2 regions of the Rhodopseudomonas julia genome follow, and region 2 is predicted to be linked to the other one. Evidence: riboswitches for the same ligand, from Rfam matches in the RefSeq annotation. Region 2 holds a riboswitch; the other holds the start of a gene.

Region 1 (11,736 bases), on a different contig from region 2:
TCATAGGCCTTCTCGTCGAGGAGGTTTTCGACCCGGCCGAAGATCTGGGTGTTGTCGGTGATGTCGTAGGAGGCGGCGACATCGACGAGGGTATAGGGATCGAGAGTGATCGTCTCGCGGTTGATGTAGAAGGCGTCGGTCCACACCCAGTCCTTCTGCTCGCCGTTGTAGTCGACCGAGACGTTGACGTTGGCACGGCCTTGAAGGAAGGCGTAGTTGACGACGAGGCTGGCGACGTTTTGCGGCCGGCGGATCAAGTCGTTGCCGGTCGCGTCCTCGCCGTCCGTATAGGTGTAGGAGCCGGTCACCGTCACATTGTCGAGCGGCTCCACCGTCAGCGCGACTTCCACACCATCGATCTTGGATTCACCCGGCTGGTTGATCGAGGTCTGCCCCGAGCCGGTGATGAGGTTCGAGATCTCCTGATTGAAATAAGTGACATCGAACGAGGCGCGGTTCGCCCAGAACGCCTGCGTGACGCCGACGTCGAAGCCCTTCGCCTCTTCCGGCTCGAGATCGGGATTGCCACGATAGGTGTTGGTGTAGCCGTAGAGTTCGAAGAGCGTCGGGTTCTTTACGCCGGTGCCGTAGGAAGCATGCAGCTTGGTGCCGGTCTGGCGGAAATTGTAGGCGCCGGTCAGCCGGTAGGTGGTGGCATCTTCGAAGACGTCGTTCTGGTCGTGGCGGAGGCCGGCCGTCAGCGACAGATCCTCAAACAGGCTCAGCTGATACTGGCCGATGAAGCCCGTCGAGGTGATGGAGCGATCGAAGGAGGACCAGGCACTGTCCGAGACGGCGCTGTCTTCGCCCCGCTCCACGCCTAGGGTGAGCGTATGCCCGGCATTGGCGATGGCGGGCGTATCGAACATGAAGGTCGAGCGGTAATCGAACTGCAGCCGCTCGCCTTCGTAAGTGCTCGTGACCGTGGTCGGATCGAGATCGCGATAATCGCGGTTCTGATCGGTATAGGAGATGCCGGCGAGCTGTTCCCAATGCCCGTCGAGGAGCGTCACCTTCGCCTGGGCGCGCGTGAAAAGCTGGTCGCCCTTCATGTCCTGGTTGGAATCGAGCGGGCCGGTATGGCCGACGGAGGGCAGGAAGCCTTCCGAATCGAGATCCGTGCGCAGGCGCGTGTAGCGTGCAACGCCTGAAAGGTTCAGCCAGTCGGTGACGTCGACGCCGCCCTTGGCGAAGAGCGTGCCGTTTTCGTAGCCGTCGTCTTCCGTGTTGCCGAGCCGTTTGTCCGCAACGGAGACGCCGTCGGTGCGCACGCCGGAGGCGCCGGCGAGAAAATCGTAGTTGGCGCCCGCCGTGCCAACGGTGGCGTTGCCGCTCAGCGTCTTGTGCGAGCCGGCTTCAAGGCGGGCCGTCAGATGCGTGCCGGGTTCGGCGCGGCGGGTGATGATGTTGACGACGCCGCCGATCGCGTCGGAGCCGTAGAGCGCGCTCTGCGGTCCCCGCAGCACCTCGATGCGTTCGATGTTGTCGGCAAGAAGATGCGCGAAATCGAATTCCGAGCCCCGGGCGGGATCGTTGACGGGGATGCCGTCGACGAAAATCTTGGTCTGGTTGCCTTCAGAGCCCCGGATTCTGAGCTGCGTGAACTGGCCGCGCGGGCCGGCCGCATTGATTGAAACGCCCGGCACCTGGCGCAGCGCCTCCGCGGCGTCATGGATATTCTGCGCCTGCAGCTCTTCGCCGGTGATGACCGTCACCGCGCTGCCGACCTGCGTGAGGGGCGTCGCCGTCAGGTTCGCCGTGACGGACAGTTCGGGGAGTTCGACGACGTCATCGTCCTGCGCGGCAGCCGGAGACATTCCGGCGGAGACAAGAAGGCCGGCGCAAACGGCAATGAAGCGTTGCGGCGGAACGCCTTCACGCGAGGGGCGAGAGAAAAACACGAGATGACCTCAAGGCGGCGCACGGCCGGTTGGCACATCACCGCGATCGAGGACGCTTCATGCGCGGGTGCTCATGAAGTCTATCCCATCGGCACATCCCCGACCGACGTGACCGCGCGTGACCACGGTTGACGGCAGGTCTCCTGACTTGCGGGTCATGATCGCGTCGCCGCCTTCCCGGTACCCTCGGGGCCAGTGGCATTGTGACGAGCGATTCGCCGCTCACAGTTGCGGGGACAGTCGCGGATTTGAGCATAGCCCGCACCGCGTTCCCTTTTCAGCCTCCAAGGAGGCACCGTCAGAGAGAGCGGACCACGATCTCGCCTGTGTCGTCAAGATGAATTGCAGGCGCATGGACTTGATGGGAAGGCGCTTTCGCAGTCGCGAGAGGCGATTGGAGGCAGCCGGCGCCTTTGCGGACGAGGTTCCCGCGGCTTCAATTGAGGCAGGGCGAGAATGGCAAAAGGCCGCAGAAGAGGACCAGGCCACGGGGGCTCATAGCGACTTTCGGCGAAGCCGGGCTTCCTTCCGAGTGATCGGAAGAAAGTCCGCCTTGACGTCTTGCTTCGCGGTGCGCTTGAGCCGGGAAGGTGCCCAGGCACGTCCGCGATCCGGGGCCCGGCATTTGCGATCTGGGGGCGGTGCTTTGCGCTATCGGGAGGTTTTCGACATGGTCATGGCAGCTAAGGCTTTGCGCGTTGAGAGCGCGGGGGGAGCGCGATGAACGTGCCGGAGATTGGGCTGGAGAATGGGCAAGAGAATGGGTTGGAGCGCCCTGCGAACGGCTTCACCAGGCTGATCGACATCGTCTTTCCCGGCGACGCCAATCACCACGGCACGCTCTTCGGCGGCATCGGCCTTGCGCATATGGACAAGGTCGCCTTTCTCGTCGCCTCGCGCTACGCGCATGTCGATTTCGTCACCGCCTCCTGCGAACGCATCGATTTTCATGTCCCGGCGCATGTGGGCGAAATCGTCGAGCTGACGGGAAAGGTCGTTCGCGTCGGCCGCCGTTCGCTCAGCGTTGAAGTCGATCTCGTCGCCGAAGCGCCGCTGTCCGGCGAACGGCGCTTGTCGACGCGTGGCGTCTTCAACATGGTGGCCGCCGATACGCTGGAGCGATATGGCGGGGCGCTGCCCCCCTTGTCGGACGGGCCGGAAATGCCGACGCCTCAAAGCGGCTCGACCGAGATCGTCTTTCCCGATCAGACGAGCCATTACGGCAGCCTCTATGGCGGCCATGTGCTCGCCGCGATGGGCAAATCGGCGTTTGTCGCGGCGACCCGCCATTGCCGGAAGATCGTCGTCATGGCGTCCTCTCAACGTGTCGATTTCATGGATCAGGTATCGACCGGCGAGATGATCGAGCTGCAGCCCGCGATCGTGGCGACGGGGCGCTCCTCGATGACCGTCGAGGTGACCATGGTTGCCGAGGCGCTCCTGTCGGAGAACCGCAGGCTGTGCGGCAAGGGGACGTTCGTGATGGTCGCCGTCGACGAGAACCACCGCCCGGTCGCGATCGCCTGAGCGCTTTTCGGGGTTGAGGAGATGCCGCAAGTCGGATGAGGTTGTCAGCGGCGAGGCTGGAGGCCAGGCTTGGGGACGGGCTTGGCTCGCTCGTCAATCGTTCCCTGGCGCCGTATCCTCTGGCTCACCCTGCCGCCAATAAGCGACCACGAGGTGATCCTGTTTCTTCAGCCCGCGCTCGGTGCGCAGATGGTTGCGGATCGCCTTAAAGGCGTTGAACTCGCAAGCCGCCCAGACATAGGGAGAGGCGGCATCGGGCGGGAATTCGACGGCACGGACGGCCTCGCTCAGGCGAAGGCCCGGCCTGTCGGCGCCGCGGTGGATCCATTCGACCTCAATCGCACCACCGCCCATCGGCTGCTCGTCCTCAGCGCCCGCAACCTCGATCAAAACGCGGCCCGGCGTGTCGGCGGGAAGAATCTCCAGGAAACGGCTGATGGCAGGAAGCGCCGTTTCGTCGCCGGCAAGAAGATACCAATCGCGACCGCGCACGATGCTGCCTCCTGAGGGACCGGCAAGCCCCGCCATCACTCCGGGTTGTGCGTGCACGGCGAATGCCGTGCCGGGACCAGCGTCGTCATGGAGAACGAAGTCGATGTCGATTTCGCCTGTGGCCGGGTTGCAGCGCCGCACCGTGTAGCGCCGCATTGCGGGTGTGGGTGTTTCCGGGTCCCATTGCAGGAGGCCGTCTCGCCCGACTTTCGGCCAGATCAGTTTGCCGCCCTCGGGTGGGATGATCAGGCCGAGATGCAGATTGTCGTCATCGGCGAAGCGCTCGAGATCCTCACCCGCAAAGGTGATCCGGCGCATGTGCTGGGTGATGTCGTGCATCTTGCGGACGCTGACGGGGCGGAAGTTCGGCGGCGTTTCGATATCGTCGCCATCCCCCGCCCAGACGATTTCGGGCGACGGCGCGCCGGCGAATTCCTTGAGATGGGCGGCAAGCGCCATGCGCATGTAAAAGAGACCCGAGATGTCCCGAGCTTCTGCTTCGAGCTCGATGGCTTCACGCAAAGCGCGCAGGGAACCGTTCCCGAAATCGTAGAAAATCCGATGGAAGCTGCCGTCACGGCGGACGTCTGTGTCATATTCGGCGAGATAGGTGCAGACGGCTGCAATGATCGGCTCGGGGTCGGCGACCGAGACGACGGCTCTGGCTCTCAGATTGCTCATGGGAACCTATCCTCTTGCAACGAAGGTGCAGCCGGCAGGCAAACCAGCTGGGGAGAGTGCGCCGGCCGCCCCTGTCTGCGTGTCGGAGAGACGGCCGGCGCATGGTTCGCGCCCCGCATCCGTCGAAACGGTCGCTGGCGATGCGCGCGGGATCGCGACTGGCACCCCATATCACCGAAACCCGGGCAAGCAAATAAAATATGCGTTTTTAAATCATATTATCTGGCGAGGCGGTCCGACCGTCTGTTGGGACGGCCGATCCGGTCGCTTCGGCGCGGCTTTCGTCCGCCATCGCTTCCCAACGGTTGACGGTGATCCGTTGCGGGGTCGTTTTCAGATGCGGTGGCGTCTATTCCTGGGGCATAGTGCCGGACAAAAGGCGCCAATGGCAGGCGGTATGGAACGGATCACCATCACTCTCGAAGAAGACCTCCTCAGGGAGATCGATGCTTTGAGCGAAGAGCGCGGCTATCAGAGCCGCTCCGAGGCGTTGCGCGACATGGCCCGCGAGGTTCTGGCGCGCGAGGCGATCGAATCAGGAGAGCCGCTCGGCAACGACCAGCTCTGTTACGGCTCTCTCACCTATGTGTACGATCACGAGATCCGCGACCTGCCGAACCGGCTCACGGACAATCATCACGCCCATCATGCGCTGTCGATCGCCACGACGCATGTGCACATCAATGCACAGAACTGCCTTGAGGTGTCGCTCCTCGCCGGCACCGCGGGCGATCTGCGCAAATTTGCCGACAGCGTCAGCAGCCAGCGGGGCGTGCGCTATGGCAAACTCCACATCATACCGCTGATCGGCCGGCTGAGCGGACCCCTGACGGGAGCTCTGGCAAGCGGCGGGGACGGTTCCCCGCATTCCGGCGGATCGCATGATGATCACGATCACTGAGGCGCCGGTGCGCCGATAGCGACATTCCGTCCGTGTGAAGGCTGAGGTCCGAGACGTCGGCATGAGGAAAGCGGCGGGGCGGCGGGGCGGCGGTTTGACCCGACGAAACGCCATGCCTTTTTCCGGCGAACATGCAGGGCTGGGTCCCGCCGGCGGGGTTGACACGTAGGGGAAGTATGAGGGTACTGGAATAGTTCATACTCCGTCCTTCTCCCCTCAAGGCCGATGTTTAAAACTCTCCGCGTGATCGCGTTCTGTGTGGGCGCAGCCCTTTCCCTCGTGCCGAGTACCTCGGCTTGGGCCGGTGCGACTCTCAACTTTTCATGGCCCGTGAATGTCGGGTGGCTCAACCCGCATCTTTATTCCCCGAATCAGATGTTCGCGCAGAACATGGTCTACGAGCCTTTGGTGCGCTACCGCGCCGACGGCACGCTGGAGCCTTGCCTGGCGCAAACCTGGCAGGCATCGGAAGACGGCAAGACCTATACCTTCAAGCTGCGCAAGGGCGTGACCTTCTCCAACGGGGAGGTGTTCGATGCGGCCGCGGCCAAGGCCAATTTCGACGCCATTCTGGCCAATCGATCGCGCCATGCCTGGCTCGAACTCGCCAACCAGATCGTCTCCGTCGAGGCCGTCGACAGCGACACGCTCAAACTGACCTTGAAGGATAGCTATTACCCGCTGCTCCAGGAACTCGCGCTGCCGCGTCCGTTCCGTTTCATGGCGCCCTCCATGTTCAAGGACGGCGGTACGAAGGACGGCATTGTCGCCCCCGTGGGAACAGGACCGTGGAAGCTGCAGGAAACCCGCCTCGGCGAGCGGGACGTGTTCGTTCGAAACGACAGCTATTGGGGTGAAAAACCGGCTTACGAGAAGATTGTCGTGAAGGTGATCTCCGATCCGAACACGCGGGCGATCGCCTTCGAGACCGGCGAGATCGATCTGATCTACGGCGTCGATGGACCGATCACGCCGGATACGTTCGAGCGTTTTCGGCAGATGGGCGTCTACACGACCGAGCTCTCCGCGCCGTACGAAACCAAGATGCTGGCGATCAACACCAATCGCGGCGCGACGCGTGACCTCGCCGTACGCAAGGCCATCAATCATGCCGTCGACAAGGACAAGATGATCTCCACGGTGCTGTACGATACGCAGCTCCGCGCCGACACGCTCTTCGCCCCCAATGTGCCCTACGCCGATATCGGCCTGAAGCCGTACCTCTACGATCCGGAAGAGGCGAAAAGGCTGCTCGACGAGGATGGCTGGCACGCAGAAAGCGACAGGGCGATCCGCACCAAAGGCGGTCAGCCATTGACGATCGAGCTTTGCTTCCCGGGAACGGATGCCGTGGCGAAATCCATGGCGGAAATCATCCAGGGCGATCTTCGCAAGGTCGGCATCGACGTCAAGCTGACGGGCGAGGAAGAAAGCAGCATCTTTGCGCGCCAGCGCGACGGCCGCTTCGGGATGATCTTCAACATGACCTGGGGCGCGCCCTACGATCCGCATGCGTTCGTGAGCTCCATGCGCATCCCCTCGCATGCCGATTACGAGGCGCAGCAAGGCCTCGCCGATAAGGCGAAGATCGACGCCGAAATCGGCGAAGTGCTCGTCTCGACGGATGAGAAAGCCCGCCAGGAACTTTATCGCGACATCTTCACCCGTCTGCACGAAGAGGCCGTCTATCTGCCCTTGACCTATGTCACGGCGATTGCCGTGGCGAAGCCGGAAGTCGGCGACGTGCCTTTCGGCGCCTTGTCGAGCGAGATCCCCTTCGATCGTCTCAAGCCGCAGGAGAATTGATCTCCATGGCAGGCTTCATCCTGAAGCGGGTTCTGCTGCTCGTCCCGATGCTGTTCGGCGCCTCGCTCGTCATCTTCCTGCTCTTGAGGCTCGGGCCGAGCGATCCGGCGATGGATTATCTGCGGCTTTCGAAAGTGCCGCCGACGCCGCAGGCGCTCGAGGACGCGCGCCAGATGCTGGGCCTCGATCAGCCGATCTTCGTTCAGTATTTCGACTGGCTGAACAACGCCCTGCACCTCGATTTCGGCGTCTCCTTCGCGACGCAGCGGCCGGTTCTGCCGGACCTTCTGCACTACCTGCCAGCGACGCTTGAGCTTGCCGGAGTGGCGTTGGCGCTGACCCTCATCGTGTCGATCCCCCTCGGTGTCTGGGCGGCGCGCTATCGCGAACGCTGGCCGGACCAGGCCGTCAGGCTTCTCGCCTTCGTCGGCGTTTCGATGCCGAATTTCTGGCTCGGCTTCCTGCTGGTGCTCTTGTTTTCGGTCAATCTCGGCTGGCTGCCGTCCATGGGCCGCGGCGGCATCTCGCATCTCATCATGCCGGCCGTCGCCATTTCCTTCATGTCGCTGGCGATCAATGCGCGATTGCTGCGTGCAAGCATGCTGGAAGTCGCGGGCCAGCGGCATGTGCGCTACGCAAGGCTGCGCGGGCTTTCCGAGCGCAAGGTGGAGCGCTCCCACATCCTGCGCAACGCCTGGCTGCCGATCATCACGGCGATCGGCATGCATATCGGCGAGATGCTCGGCGGCACCTTGATCATCGAGAGCATTTTCGGCTGGCCGGGCGTCGGACGCTATGCCGTCTCCGCCGTCCTCAACCGGGATTACCCGGTCATCCAATGCTTCACGCTGATGATGGTGGTCATCTTCGTCGTCTGCAATTTGATCGTCGACATCGTCTATGCCGTCGCCGATCCGCGCATCCGGCTGTCCTCCGAGGGCGTCAAATGACCGACATGGCTCTTCCCATGAAGGCCGCGCGCTGGCGCGCCTGGAGCGGACGGACGACGGTGCGTCTCGCCGTTGCCATCGTCGTGGTGCTTGTCTTTGCGGCCGTCTTCGGCCCGTGGATCTCGCCTTACGATCCGAACCAGGTGGAATTGGGCGACCGGCTGATGTCGCCGGACATGGCCCATTGGCTCGGAACCGACCATCTCGGCCGGGACATTCTTTCCAGGCTGATCGCGGGCACGCGCGTCTCGCTCGGATCGGTCGCGGTGTCGCTTGCCATCATTCTCGTCCTCGGCATCACGATCGGCGGTGCCTCCGGCTTCATCGGCGGCCGCATCGATCAGGTGATCATGCGCATCACCGACGTCTTTCTGACGTTTCCGACGCTCGTCCTGGCGCTATTCATGATCGGCATGCTGGGCACGGGTCTCGTCAACGTCGTCATCGCCATCGCGCTCTCCCATTGGGCCTGGTACGCGCGCATCGTTCGCGGCATCGTGCTGTCGTTGCGCCACCGTGAATTTCTGATGGCCGCGCGCCTCGCTGGGGCGAGCCGCACACGCAGCTTCGTCGAGCATCTTCTGCCGGCGACGCTGTCGCAGCTCCTCGTGCTCGCGACCTTGGATATCGGCCACATGATGCTGCACGTCGCGGGCCTGTCGTTTCTGGGCCTCGGCGTGACCGCGCCGACCGCCGAATGGGGTGTGATGATCAGCGATGCCCGCCAGTTCGTGTGGACCGCGCCGATGCTGATCTTCTGGCCGGGATTTGCGCTTTTCATCAGCGTCATGGCCTTCAACATTCTGGGCGACGTGCTGCGCGACCGTCTCGATCCGCATCTGAGGGCCGGGCATTGTCACTGATACCGAAGCATTTCACGCTTGAGAATCTGACGATCGCGACCGGCGGCGCCGAACGCCTCCGTCTGCTCGTCGAGGATCTGTCCTTGCAGCTCACGCGCGGTCGCGTGCTTGCGCTTGTCGGTGCGAGCGGCTCGGGAAAATCTCTGAGCTGTTCGGCGGCGCTCGGTGCTCTGCCGCCCGGCGTTGCACGGATCAGCGGGCGCATCTCGGTCGATGGAGAAGTTCTTCCTGCCGAGATGCTCCGCGGGCGAATGGTCGCGACGATCATGCAGAACCCGCGCAGCGCCTTCAATCCGGTCAAGACCATGCGCGAGCATGTCGTGGAGACGCTGACGGCGCTCGGCCGATCGCGTCGGGACGACGAGGGAAAGATCGGCGCGGCGTTGAGCGAAGTAGGGCTCGACGAGCCGGAGGCCGTTCTCGGCCTTTACCCGTTCGAGATGAGCGGCGGCATGCTCCAGCGCATGATGATCGCCATCGCGCTTTTGAGCGAGGCGCCGTTTCTTGTCGCCGACGAGCCGACGACCGATCTCGACGTGGTCGTGCAGATGCGCATCCTCGCCTTGTTGGAAGGGCTCGTCCGCGAGCACGATCTCGGCGTTCTCCTCGTCACCCACGATATGGGCGTCGTCGCCCGGCTCGCCGACGATGTCGCCGTGCTCGACCATGGCTGCCTGGTGGAGACGGCGCCTGTCGATGAGGTCTTCCAGAGACCGAAGCATCCCGTGACGCGCATGCTCGTCGGGGCGCATCTCGCCCGTTACGGAATGGAGCTGGCAGAATGAGCCTTCTGCGCGCCGAGACTGTCGCAAAACACTACCAGACCTACTCGCTCGTCGGAGCGAGCGCCTCACGTATGGCCCTCGACGGTGTTTCGCTGTCGATCGGGGAAGGCGAGACGGTCGGCCTTCTCGGGCGCAGCGGTTGCGGCAAGAGCACGCTCGCCCGTCTCCTGTGCGGGCTGGAGCAGCCCGGCCAAGGACAGGTCTTCTACCGCAACCACGATCTGCGGCATCTCACGCGTGCACAAAGGCGCGCCTTTCGCCGCGACGTTCAGATGGTCTTTCAGGATTCCGTCAGTGCCGTCGATCCGCGCTTCGACATGCGTGCGATCATTGCCGAGCCGCTGCGCCATCTGACGGATCTCGACGCGCGGGCCCGCGAGGCGCGCATCCGCGAATTGCTGGAGATGGTGGAGCTTCCTGCCGGCATTGCCGGCATGCTGCCGTCACAAGTGAGCGGCGGGCAGTTGCAGCGCGTCTGCATCGCGCGCGCGCTCGCCCCGCGGCCGAAGTTGATCATTCTGGATGAGGCCGTGTCCGATCTCGATGTCCATCTCCAGGCCTCGGCCATCGCTTTGCTCGCAAAGCTCCAGGAAAGCGAGGGGATCGGCTATCTTTTCGTCACCCATGACCTGCGGCTCGTAGAGAGATTTGCCGAGCGCGTTGTCGTCATGGACGAGGGCCGGGTCGTCGAAGAAGTGCCGACCGGCTCGCTCGCCGCGCTCACGCATCCGGCGTCGCTGCTTCTGAAAGACGCCGTGCTTCCGCCTTTGCCGGAAAGGCGCGCTGCCGCGCAATGACAGCCGGCCCGATCGGGCGGGCCGGCCTCAACGCTTAATCTTCGATTTTCGTCCAGACGTTGCCCGCACGGTCGGAGGCGAGGCAGGCCGCGACGAAGGCGAGCCCGCGCACGCCGTCATTGGCGTTCGGAATGAATTCAGAGCCCGGCGGTGACCGAAGTGCATCGGCGGCGTCGCGGTAGATGTTGGCGAAAGCCTCCAGATAGCCTTCCGGATGGGCGGCCGGCACCCGGCTGCCGGCGATCGCGGCCGCGGTCGCGCCCGCACCGTTGCGGCGCAGGAGCTGGCGCGGCTCGCCGAGGCGGGTGAACCACAATTCCTCCGGCCGCTCCTGCCACCATTCAAGGCCGCCCTTGTCGCCATAGATGCGGATCGACAGATTGTTGCCGTTGCCGGGCAGCACCTGGCTCGCCAGGATCGCGCCCTTGGCGCCGGAAGCATAGCGCATCAGGATCATCGCATCGTCGTCGACGGAGCGGCCGGAAACGAGGGAGGCAAGCTCTGCCAGGAGATGCGTCGGCTCTTCGCCGGCCACGAAGGCGGCGAGGTTGTAGGCATGCGTGCCGACATCGCCGATGGCGCCGCCCTGGCCGGCCTTGGCGGGATCGGTCCGCCAGACGGCCCCTTCCGATCCGGTGTTTTCGACGGCCGTGGCGAGCCAGTCCTGGAGATATTCGACCTCCACGCGGCGAAGGGTTCCGATCTCGCCCGCCGCCACCATCTCGCGCGCCTGCCGCACCATCGGATAGCCGGTATAGGTGTGGGTGAGGACGAAGCTCTTGCCGGTTTCCTTCACGAGCGCGGCGAGCGTTCTCGCCTCGTCCAACGTGGTCGTCATCGGCTTCTCGCAGATGACGTGGAAACCGGCTTTCAGTGCCGCCTTGGCGACCGGGAAATGCAGGAAATTCGGCGTCACGATCACGACGGCGTCTATCTTGTCGTCGCGCGCCGCTTCGGCTTCGAGCATCTCTTCGTAAGTGCCGTAGGCGCGCTCGGGCGCCAGCCTCAGCGTTTCGGCGAACTCCCGGCCGCG
Region 2 (11,736 bases):
CGGTTTTGACTGCGCGTGGGCCGGCGTCACGAATCTCTATGCGATCGAGAGGCTCTTCTTAAATGAGGCTTGGGTGCTCAGATCACACCATGCGGGGTTTGTGCGCACCGCGAATCGCATTGGACTCTCGCCATTGAGGACGAAAGGCGATCGTTTCAGGTTTTTTGTGTCGATGAAGACGGGACCGAGCTTCGTGTGGCCTGGCCGCACTGCCCAAGGCGGGCAGATCCTGGCGCACATGGTTTCTGGCGCTCACCGTGCGGACACGGTTTCGACGATATCGTGGGATGAGAAGAGAAGGAAGGTGGCTCCCCGGGCCGGACTCGAACCAGCGACCCAGCGGTTAACAGCCGCTTGCTCTACCAACTGAGCTACCGGGGAATTGGGGCGCGATATACCAAACTCATCGGGCATTGCAAGCATCCTTTCGCAGCCCATTTTTGACGCATGCAAAACAGGCAGGAAGCCGAAGTGGTGAATAACGACAGCAGGCGGCGCTCGCGCCTCCATCTTTTTGGCCGGCAGATGCCTCTGCCGCACAGCCCGCTTTTGCGTGTTGGTATCGGGATTTTGCTGATTCTCGGCGGTTTTTTCGCGTTCCTGCCTGTGCTCGGCGTGTGGATGCTGCCCCTCGGCCTGATCGTGTTGTCGATCGACATTCCCGCGGTGCGGCGTTGGCGGCGACGGTTCACTGTGTGGATCTATACGCACTATCCTAGTGTGGCGCGGCGATTCGACGTCGCCGCGCCTGCGGGTAATGGCAAAGCGGCTGTCGCGGGTAAAATCGATTCGGAAACGCCCTTCGTTTCGCCGGATGAGACACGCGCGAGCGAAACGGAGCGGTCGACGGAATCGCGCTTGCGGCAGTCTTCCGATTCCGTTTAGTCTTTGAAATGGTTCCGGTTCCCGAAAGGTGCACAGCACCAGGGGATCAAAAGGGAATGCGACAGGGACGACCCAGATCGGGGTCCCTCATCCGCAGCTGCCCCCGCAACTGTACGCGGCGAGCCCCCTGCACAAGCCACCGGCAACGGGAAGGCGCAGAAGGGGCTGAGACCCGCAAGCCAGGAGACCTGCCGGACCAGGGCAACTCGAACGCCGTCGGAGGGACGGTAAAGGGGATAGCATGCAAGGTTCGGGAAAATTTCCCTCGGCAATTCTAGCCAGGACGGGTGCCGGGAGCGCTGCATCGACCTCGGGCGAACATCGCGCGAGCGTCGAGTTTGGTTTCGCGGGCATGCTCGTGCGGTGCCCTGCGCCTGACCTTTCAGGAAGCTCTTCCTCGCCGCACTGCCGCTGAGGCAGATATGTTTCTTCCCATTCAAGGTGTAGCCGCGGGGCAGGCGGCCCTCATGCCAACCGGCACGACGGCGAGCAGCCGGCCGCTTGAATTGCATGCCTTGTCCCTGGAATCCTCATGATGACGACGGCACTCGTTTTGGGGGGCGCCCGCTCGGGAAAAAGCGCCTACGCGGAACGTCTCGTGGAGGAAAGCGGGCTCACCCCCGTCTATGTGGCGACCTGTCCTCCTTCGCAGAACGACGCGGAGATGCGTGAGCGCATCGCCGCGCATCAGGCGCGACGCGGGCCGGCATGGCGCACGGTCGAAGAGCCGATCGCGCTTGCGGCAGTCATCGCCAGGGAGGCCGCGCCGGAGCACGCGCTGCTCGTCGACTGCCTGACACTCTGGCTCTCCAACATCTTGTTTGCCGAAGAGGACCTCGCGGCGCGCACGCGTGAGCTTTGTGCAGCCCTCTCCTCAGCGAAAGGGCCCGTCATCTTCGTTTCCAACGAGGTCGGCCTCGGCATCGTACCCGATAACGCCCTTGCTCGTCGCTTTCGCGATGCGCAAGGCCGTCTCAACCAGGAAATCGCCCGCTCGGCTGAGCTTGTCGTCTTCATGGCGGCCGGTCTGCCTCTGGCACTGAAAGGACAGCTTCCTTCATGACAAACACTTCGGAACGCATCCCCGCGACGATCATCACCGGCTTTCTCGGAGCCGGAAAGACGACGATCATCCGCCATATCCTCGAGAACGCGAACGGCAGAAAGATCGCGCTCATCGTCAACGAGTTCGGAGATACGGGCTTCGACGGAGGCATTCTCTCCGATTGCGGCAGTCCCGCCTGCGGCGAGGAGGACATCGTCGAACTTTCCAACGGCTGCATCTGCTGCACGGTGGCCGATGACTTCTTGCCCGCGATGGAAGGCCTCCTCGCTCGCGGACAGGCGCCGGACCACATCGTCATCGAAACCTCGGGTCTCGCTTTGCCGCAGCCGCTCGTCAAAGCCTTCGCCTGGCCTGCTGTCCGCGACCGGGTGACCGTCGACGGGGTGGTGACCGTCGTCGATGCCGAGGCCGTCGCGGCCGGGCGTATGGCGAGCGATGAAGCGAAGCTCGTCGCGCAACGTGAAGCCGACCAGTCGCTCGATCATGACGATCCGATCGAGGAATTGTTCGAGGATCAGCTGCGCTGTGCCGATCTCATCATCCTGTCGAAGAGCGATCTCGTCGATGAAGAGGGCATGATGCGCGTGGAAAAGCGCGTCGGAGAGGACAAGCGCGTGGCCGCGTCGCTCATTCGCGCCATACATGGCATCGTGCCGCCTGAAGTGCTTCTGGGCGTCGGAGCCGGGGCGGAGGACGATAGCGAGACGCGGCTTTCGCACCATGAGATGGAAGGCGAGGAGCACGAGCACGACGATTTCGATTCCTTCAGCATCGCCGTCACCGCACCCGACAAGGCCGAGGCCGAAGCGCGCATCGCCAAGGCACTTGCCATGCCCGGCGTCCTGCGCATCAAGGGACGTCTCGCGGTCGACGGCAAAAAGGTGCCGCTGGTCGTTCAGGCCGTGGGTCAGAGGCTGGAGAGCTGGTTCGACCGTGGCGACGGCGATTCGTCAGGCGAACCGAAGCTCGTGGTGATCGGCCTGTCCGATGTTGATCGGGCGGCCGTCACGGAGGCCCTCGGAGGCTGAATTGCATATCTTCAAGGGCCAGAGCCGGGGGCTCGACGCGGCCTCCGAAGCGGTCGATCTCGATCAAAGCCCGGGCGACATCGTCATCCTTTCTGCAGCTGATACGGAGATTGCCGGCTTGGCTGCGGCGGCGAACCGGCTGCCGGGTGATTTTCCGGCGACGCGGCTCGCCAATTGGATGGCGCTCGCGCATCCCTATTCGGTCGACCTCTATGTCGAGAAGGTGCTGGCCGAGGCGAAGCTGATCGTCGTCCGGCTTCTCGGCGGTGTCGGCTATTGGCGCTATGGCGTCGAGGAGACGCTGCGGATCGCGCGTGGCTCCGGCGCCAAAGTGGCGCTGATGCCGGGTGATACGAAATGGGACGGCGATCTTGCCGCCGAGGGCACGCTCGGCGCCGATGAAACGCGGCTTCTCTGGTCTTATCTGGCCGAGGGCGGGGCGGAGAATTTCGCAAACGCGTTGCGCTTTTCGGGCCATCTCCTCGGGTACGACGCTGCTCCTCCGCCGCCGAAGACGGTGCCGGCTTTCGGCGTTTACGAGGCCGGCCTAAAGCCGGATGCCAAGGGACCGACTGCGGCAATCGTCTTCTACCGCGCCCTCGTGCAATCGGGTCAGACGGCGCCGGTGGAAGCGCTTTCTACGGCTCTTGCCGAACGGGGACTGCGGCCGCTTCCGGTTTTCGTCTCAAGCCTCAAGGCGGCGGCGGACAAAGAGTTCGTAACGGGGCTGTTTCAGGAGCACGATCCTGCGCTTATCCTGAACGCCACTGCCTTTGCTCTCGGCAAGACCGGCGATCCGTCTGCCGAGACCGTTCTTGATGGCGGAAGGCGGCCGGTTCTTCAGGTGACGTTTGCGGGCGTGTCCGAGGCGATCTGGCGGGAGCATCCGCGCGGTCTCTCACCCTCCGATCTCACCATGAACGTGGTGCTGCCGGAGGTCGACGGACGTCTCATCACGCGCGCCGTCTCTTTCAAGGAAGAGGGGGCATTCGAGCCGCGTACGCAGTGCCGGCCGATGGCGCATCGCCCGCTTGCCGACCGCATCGCCTTCGTTGCCGATCTCGCGGCGGGCTGGGCGCGGCTTTCGGCAAAGCCGAACGCGGCGAAACATGTCGGCATCGTTCTGTCGAACTATCCCAACAAGGACGGACGGCTCGCAAACGGCGTCGGTCTCGATGCGCCCGAATCGACGGTCCGGCTCCTGTCTGCGATGGCCGAGGCCGGTTTCAACACCGAGGGCGCGCCCGGGACGGGCGAGGCCTTGATGCAGATGATTCTCGCCGGGCCGACAAACGCGATCGATGGACGCGTCGAGCGCACGGGCGGAGAACGGCTTTCGCTCGACGATTATCGAGAATTCTTCCGCACTCTGCCGGAGAACGTGCAGAGCGAGGTCGAGGCGGCGTGGGGGCGACCCGAGGATGACCCGTTCTTCGATCCTGACGAAGGTGCCTTTGCGCTCGCCCTGCATCGTTTCGGGCATATCACAATCGGCGTGCAGCCGGCGCGCGGCTACAACGTCGACCCCAAGACCTCCTATCATGACCCGGCGCTTGTGCCGCCGCATGGCTATTTCGCCTTTTACGCCTTTCTGAGGCACTCATTCGCGGCCGATGCGCTCGTCCATATGGGCAAGCACGGCAACCAGGAATGGCTGCCGGGCAAGGCGCTGGCGCTGTCACAGGATTGCTTCCCGGAAGCCACTCTCGGGCCTGTCCCGCTCATCTATCCCTTCATCGTCAACGACCCCGGCGAAGGGGCGCAGGCGAAGCGGCGCGCAGCTGCAGTCGTCATCGACCATCTGATGCCGCCGATGACGCGTGCCGAAAGCCACGGTGCGGCGGCCGAGCTTGAATATCTGATCGACGAATATGCGGCCGCCGATCTCGTCGATCCGCGGCGCTCCAAGAACGTTGCCGAAGCGATCGTGGAGCGGGCAGAAAGCGGAGGTTTCCTGGCCGATCTCGGTATTACCTCGGGCAAAGAATCGCGCGAGGAAATCATCCTCAAGCTCGACGAGCAGATTTGCGACCTGAAAGAGCTTCAGATCCGCGACGGGCTGCACATTCTCGGGCAGTCGCCATCCGGACGCCTGAGGACGGATACGCTTGCCGCGCTCGCACGTGTGCCGCGCGGCGGGCGCGAGGCGGGCGATGCCTCACTTTTGCGGGCTCTCGCCGATGATTTCGGCTTGCGCTTCGATCCGCTCGATTGCGTGCTGCATGAGCGCTGGGAAGGAAAGCGGCCAAAGCTCCTGGCGGATCTCACCAACGCCGCCTGGCGCACCAATGGCGACACGGTGGAGCGGCTGGAGATCTTTGCGGCTGCGCTCGTCGAGGCGCGGGTGCCGGAGATGCAAGAGGATGGCGCCCGCTCGGAAGCGCAAGGCGCGCTTCCAGATGTTCCTGGTCCGAAAACAATGGCCGTCCTGACTCAGTTGAGTGACGCGATCGCGCCGACGCTCGACGGGTCCGGCAGGGCTGAGATCGCGGCAACGCTCGCGGCCCTGTCGGGGCGTTTCGTGGCACCCGGCCCATCCGGTGCGCCAACGCGCGGACGCGCCGATTGCCTGCCGACAGGTCGCAATTTCTATTCCGTCGATGTCCGGGGCGTGCCGTCGCGTGCCGCCTTCGATCTCGGCTGGCGTTCGGCGCAGCTTCTGGCGGAGCGCTATTTCTCCGACGAAGGCGAATGGCCGACGGCCATGGCGCTGACCGTCTGGGGCACGTCGAACATGCGCACGGGCGGTGACGACATCGCCCAAGCACTGGCCCTTCTTGGAACACGGCCCGTATGGGAGCAGGCCTCGGGGCGTGTGACGGGTATCGATGTCGTGCCGCTCTCGGAGCTCGGTCGCCCGCGCATCGATGTGACGCTGCGGATTTCCGGCCTCTTCCGCGACGCCTTTCCACATCAGATCGATCTCTTCCATCAGGCGGTGCTTGCCGTCTCTGAGCGCGAGGAACCGGAGGACGCCAATCCGATCGCTGCACGTATCCGCCAGGACAGCGCCCGGTTGGGTGAGGCGGGGATGGCGGAGGACGATGCGCGCCGCGCCGCCTCCTTCCGCGTCTTCGGTTCCAAGCCCGGGGCCTATGGTGCCGGCCTGCAGGCCTTGATCGATGAAGGCATCTGGCAGGAGCGGGGCGATCTCGCCACAGCCTTTCTGGAATGGTCGTCCTATGCCTATGGCGGCGGTTCGGAGGGCGAAGGTGGCGAGCGCACACGGAAGCTCTTTGAGCGACGGCTCAAGACGACCGATGCCATCGTGCAAAACCAGGACAATCGCGAGCACGATCTTCTCGATTCCGACGATTATTATCAGTTCGAGGGAGGGCTCTCGTCCGCCGTCGAAACGCTGAAAGGGGCGGCGCCGCGGGCCTATCACAACGATCATTCGCGTCCGGAGCGGCCGGTGATCCGTGGCCTCGACGAAGAACTCGCACGCGTCGTGCGCGGGCGTGCCGCCAATCCGAAATGGATCGAGGGGGTTATGCGCCACGGCTACAAGGGCGCCTTCGAGATCGCGGCGACCGTCGATTATCTCTTCGCATTCGCGGCAACGACGCCCGCGGTCAAACACCACCATTTCGACCAGCTCTATGCCGCGTACCTCGAAGACGAGGATGTGCGTGCGTTTCTGGCCGACAACAATGCGCCGGCCTTGAAAGAGATCGCGGCGCGATTCAACGAAGCGATCGAGCGCGGCCTGTGGGCGCCGCGGCGCAACTCGGTCCACAATGAACTACACGAGCTCGCGAACGGAGGAAGTTTATGAGCAAGGCAGAGCTGAGCGAGGACGAGCTCAACCAGAAGCACGCCGAAAAGATGCGCCGAAAGAAAGAGGCGCGCGACAAAATCATCGCCACGAAGACGATCGAGAAGGGGCTTCTCGTCGTGCATACGGGCAAGGGCAAGGGCAAGACGACGGCGGGCTTCGGTCTCGTTTTCCGCGCGCTCGGCAACGGCATGAAAGTCGGCATCGCTCAGTTCGTGAAGGGCAAGCGCGACACCGGCGAACGCCATGCCCTGGAGAAGTTCTCCGATCAGATCACTGTCGTCTCGACGGGCGAGGGCTTCACGTGGGAAACGCAGGATCGCGAGCATGACATTGCCGCTGCGCGCGAGGTCTGGGAAAAGGCCAAGGCGATGATCGAAGATGGAGAACACGATCTCGTTCTCCTCGACGAGCTCAACATCGTTCTGCGCTACGACTATCTGCCGCTCGAGGAAGTGCTCGGGGTGATCGAGGCGCGTCCGACGATGAAGCATGTCGTCGTGACCGGCCGCAACGCCAAGGACGAGCTCATCGAGGCCGCCGACCTCGTCACCGAGATGACGCAGGTGAAGCATCCGTTCCGGTCCGGCGTGAAGGCGCAGATCGGAATCGAATTCTAGGTTCTCTCGCCAACCCTTCGGAGTTACCGTGTCTCGTACACCCGCCATTATGATCCAGGGCACCGGCTCGCATGTCGGCAAGTCGCTTCTGGTTGCCGGTATTTGCCGGGCTTTCAGCAATCGGGGTCTCAAGGTGAGACCCTTCAAGCCGCAGAACATGTCGAACAATGCCGGCGTGACGGCGGATGGCGGCGAGATCGGACGGGCCCAGATGACGCAGGCGCTGGCCGCCCGCGTGCCGCCATCCGTGCACATGAACCCGGTTCTGCTGAAGCCCGAAAGCGATATCGGCGCCCAGGTGATCGTGCAGGGACAGCGCGTAGCGACGCTGAAGGCGCGCGATTACACGGTGCGCAAGCCCGAGTTCCTCGGCGCCGTAATGGACAGCTTCAATCGGCAGCTCGATGCTGCTGATATCGTTGTCGTCGAAGGGGCGGGCTCCCCGGCGGAGGTCAATTTGCGTGAGGGCGACATCGCCAATATGGGCTTTGCGTTGGCAGCCGACGTGCCGGTTATTCTCGCTGGAGATATCGAGCGCGGCGGCGTGATCGCGAGCCTCGTCGGCACGCATGCAATTCTTGATGCGGCCGATCGCTCTCTCATAAAAGCTTTTATTGTCAATCGCTTTCGTGGCGATGTTACGCTTTTTGACGAAGGTATGCGGATCATCGAAGGGCGTACCGGTTGGGCTGGGCTCGGGGTCGTGCCGCATTTTCCGGGCGCTGCGAAGCTCCCGGCAGAGGATGTGCTCGGGCTCGAAGAGCCAGCGGAGACACCGAAAAAGGGTGCTGCCACGGTGAAAGTGGTGGTGCCGCGTCTCGGCCGGATTGCCAATTTCGATGACCTCGACCCGTTGCGGCAGGAGCCTGCCGTCGAACTCGTCATTCTTGAGCCGGGCGAGGCTCTGCCGGGCGACACGGATCTCGTGCTTCTTCCGGGCTCGAAGTCCACCATCGCGGATCTGGCGGTGCTGCGCGAGGCCGGCTGGGATATCGACATCGCGGCGCATGTGCGCCGTGGCGGTCACGTTCTCGGGATCTGCGGAGGGTTTCAGATGCTCGGCCGTCTCATCGCAGACAAGGACGGCATCGAAGGCTCTCCTCAGAATGTGCGTGGCCTCGGACTTCTCGACGTCACCACGAACCTCACCGCCGACAAGACGACGGTGCCGGTGCGAGGTGTGCACATGGCCTCGGGGGCCGAATTTTCAGGCTACGAGATCCATGTCGGCGAGACCGTGGGGCCCGGCCGCTCCGAACCTTTCGCCAAGCTCGAAGGGCGCCCGGATGGAGCCGTTGCCTATGACGGGCGCGTCATGGGCACCTATGCGCACGGCCTCTTCGGCTCCGACGCTTTCAGAGGGGCGTTCCTCGCCAATCTCGGTGCGACAAGCAGTGCGCGCTATGACGAGGGCGTCGAAGAGGTCCTCGACGCCCTGGCGCAGCATCTCGAAGAGCATCTGTCGCTCGACCAGATTTTTGAGATCGGCGCCTCTCGCGATTCGCACGAGCGCAAGAGCGCCTGAGATTATTCGGTGGCGGCCTGCTTTTTCGGCAGGTCGATGCGGGTCGCCGTGACCCGGCGTTCATCGCGAACAATCCCGTAGATGACGCCGGGCTCGGAACGGTCCCAGGCGATGCCCTGGCCGGCGATTTCCGCCGGGGCCGTGGCCACCCAGCGCATGACGGAGCCGAATTCGGGAAATTCCATCTTATAAATTTCGGCCGGATCGTGACCGGACAGCCAGAGATTGCCGTCGGGAGCGAACGAGCCACCCGAATTGCTCATGTCGTCGAATTTTTCCAGCAGCGCGTCGGGCAGGACCCAGGCTTCGGCGACGCGCCAATCGTCATCGAAACGCACGAGCTGGGTGGCGTATTTGTTGCCATAGGCCTGCTGGCTGCGCTCGAAGACACGATTGTAATTCGCAAAGGCCCCATACCAGACGCCGTCCTTGCGATCGAGCCAGGTGAGCGAGCCCCGATCGATCCCGAGGCTGTGGCTTTCCAGATGGTCGAGCGTTGCGGCGTCGAAGATCTCGACCGAACTCGTCATCGGCCATTCCGGATAATTGGAATGGGCGACATAGATCTTGCCGTCAACGACGGTGGCACTGTCGAAATGCTTCACGGCGCCGCCCTTGGCGCGGGCGAAGATTGCGACGCGCTCGCCCGTCTCCTTGGCGTATTTGGCGATGGTGCGATTATCGACCGCGTAAAAAAATGCCTCGTCGACCCCGACGGCCTGATTGGCCTCCGGCACGTTGTAAGAGCGAATGGTTTCGCTCTTACAACGTGCCGGTGGGTTCTTTGATGCCTTCTTGCGCCAGGGCGGAGGTGGCGAGAATGAGGAGGGCAGTGAGGGAGCAACACGCGATTCGAAACATGAGCGTCTCCTGAGAGATGGAACGCTCCGTCATTGCGATTTTGCGTGTCGCCCGTGCTTCACTCCTGTGACGCTTCGGCGAGGGCGCGTGGTCGCGCCCGTTTACCCCCAGATCAGAAGCGCGCCGACGGCCACGAGTGCCAGACCGAGCAGCCATGTCGCGTCGGCGAGCCTCAGCCCGCGGCGGAGATCCTTGAGCGTCACCTCGCGGCGACCTTCGGCATTCAACCAAACGCCCTCGACCGCTTCGCTTCCATATCGCCGTGGTCCTCCGAAGGCGAGGCCCAGCGCACCGGCGAGCGCAGCCTCCGGCCAGCCGGCGTTCGGGGAGCGATGGAGCGGTGCGTCGCGCCGTGCTGCTTTCAAGGCTTTTCCCGGGGAGGCTTCGGCAAAAATTGCGGCCGCCGCGATGAGGAGAGCAGAGAGGCGAGCGGGCACATAATTCGCCAGATCGTCGAGGCGCGCCGCGGCATAGCCGAAATCCTGATAGCGCTCGTTCTTATGTCCGATCATGGAATCGGCGGTGTTGAGCGCTTTGTAGGCGAGGAGGCCGGGAAGCCCGCCGATAAGGTACCAGAAGGCAGGTGCCACCAGCCCATCGGAGAAATTCTCTGCGAGCGATTCGAGTGCTGCGCGGTTGACGCCCGCTTCGTCGAGCTGCGTGACGTCGCGGCCGACGATCCAGGACAAGGCTTTCCGTGCCGGGCCGATGCCGCCCTCTGCCATGGCGTCGCCGACGGCCTGAACATGCTCCAAAAGGCTTTTCTGAGCGAGGAAGACGGAAACGATCAGCGCCTCGACGATCAGGGAGAGGGGAAGTGCTGTCGCGATTCGTTGCAGGACGACACCCGCGAAGACCGCTAGCCCAATCAGCACGGCGATGGCCAGCATGCCCCGCTTGCGGCGCTCCTCGCCGGTTTTTCGTTCATCGTTGAGGCCTTGATCCAGACCCTCGATCAAGCGTCCGATCCAGGCGACCGGATGGCCGATCTTCTTCCACAATTCGTCCGGATCGCCGACGAGCCGGTCGATCAGAAGGCCGAGGGCGAGAACGGCAAGACGGCTCATGACGGCAAAATCTCTTTTAAAGCGACCTCAAGCCGACGAAACTCGCTCTCGTCGCCTGGAAGCCCGAGGCGGAGCGAGCCCGGTCGGTCGGTGAAGATGCGGGTCCAAATGCCGTGCGCAGCAAGGCCTCGGTGCATCTCGGCCGCACGGTCGTCGCGGATCAAGGCCAGCAGCGGCGACTGGCTTTCGAACTGCAGAGCATGGGCCGCGAGGAGTGCCCGGAGTTCGTGTGCCTGCGTGTCGAGCCTGAGGCGTGTCTTTTCCTGCCATTCCCGGTCGGCGAGCGCATGACGACCGATGGTGATCGCCAGCTGCGAGACCGGCCAGTCTCCGAGGCGCTCACGCAGCGGTGCGATTGTTGGCGGATGAGCGATGATGAAGCCGAGGCGCAGCCCGGGCAGACCATAGAATTTGCCGAAAGAACGCAGCACGACGAGATTTTGCATCCGGCTCATGAGCGGGACCACCGAAGCCCGCTCGCTCAGCGCGTCCTCATAAGCCTCGTCCACCACGACGAGATCAGCGTCCTGCCGGCTCTCTGCGAGCGAGAGAATCGTCTCCGGCGATAGAATTCGGCCGTCGGGATTGTTGGGATTGACCAGGATGACGCTGGATCGCGCAGGGATCTCGCTCGGTCCGCGGAGGACGGGGATCTCGTCGTCGAAAGCCGTGCGATAGGACGCGTACGATGTGTCGAGAAGAACCGCCTTCCTCACGAGAGAGGGGAGTTGGCGGATCACCGGCTCGATGCCGGCAACGGGCAAGATCTCCGTCTCGTCCGGCACCCGGTAGGCGGCTCTTGCTGCGGTGGTGAGAGATTCCAGGTCACCCCGGGAAGGCAGCCGCTCGAGGGCGACATCGTCAAATTCGACACGTTGCCGCCACGGCCATGCGTGGGGATTGATA

Evidence for each region. A riboswitch is a leader RNA that binds a small molecule or an ion and turns the genes downstream of it on or off. The one in region 2 is predicted to bind cobalamin.
Region 1: linked by a shared signal. The riboswitch ahead of J2R99_RS03805 (TonB-dependent receptor plug domain-containing protein) and the one ahead of cobU (bifunctional adenosylcobinamide kinase/adenosylcobinamide-phosphate guanylyltransferase) in region 2 are both predicted to bind cobalamin.

What each region holds. Positions count from the first base shown of each region.
Region 1 is NZ_JAUSUK010000001.1:800,192-811,927, reverse strand. It holds gene J2R99_RS03805 (TonB-dependent receptor plug domain-containing protein) at 1-1,901, opposite strand, end outside; cobalamin riboswitch at 2,018-2,216, opposite strand; gene J2R99_RS03800 (acyl-CoA thioesterase) at 2,667-3,428, shown strand; gene J2R99_RS03795 (DUF2218 domain-containing protein) at 3,522-4,601, opposite strand; gene nikR (nickel-responsive transcriptional regulator NikR) at 4,999-5,502, shown strand; gene nikA (nickel ABC transporter substrate-binding protein) at 5,728-7,308, shown strand; gene nikB (nickel ABC transporter permease subunit NikB) at 7,314-8,258, shown strand; gene nikC (nickel ABC transporter permease subunit NikC) at 8,264-9,121, shown strand; gene nikD (nickel import ATP-binding protein NikD) at 9,121-9,906, shown strand; gene nikE (nickel import ATP-binding protein NikE) at 9,903-10,703, shown strand; gene J2R99_RS03760 (Gfo/Idh/MocA family protein) at 10,738-11,736, opposite strand, start outside.
Region 2 is NZ_JAUSUK010000002.1:1,111,560-1,123,295, forward strand. It holds tRNA gene J2R99_RS14535 (tRNA-Asn) at 306-381, opposite strand; gene J2R99_RS17755 (hypothetical protein) at 472-885, shown strand; cobalamin riboswitch at 884-1,095, shown strand; gene cobU (bifunctional adenosylcobinamide kinase/adenosylcobinamide-phosphate guanylyltransferase) at 1,418-1,948, shown strand; gene cobW (cobalamin biosynthesis protein CobW) at 1,945-2,979, shown strand; gene cobN (cobaltochelatase subunit CobN) at 2,981-6,757, shown strand; gene cobO (cob(I)yrinic acid a,c-diamide adenosyltransferase) at 6,754-7,377, shown strand; gene J2R99_RS14565 (cobyric acid synthase) at 7,427-8,902, shown strand; gene J2R99_RS14570 (cycloisomerase) at 8,905-9,639, opposite strand; gene cbiB (adenosylcobinamide-phosphate synthase CbiB) at 9,865-10,830, opposite strand; gene J2R99_RS14580 (aminotransferase class I/II-fold pyridoxal phosphate-dependent enzyme) at 10,827-11,736, opposite strand, start outside.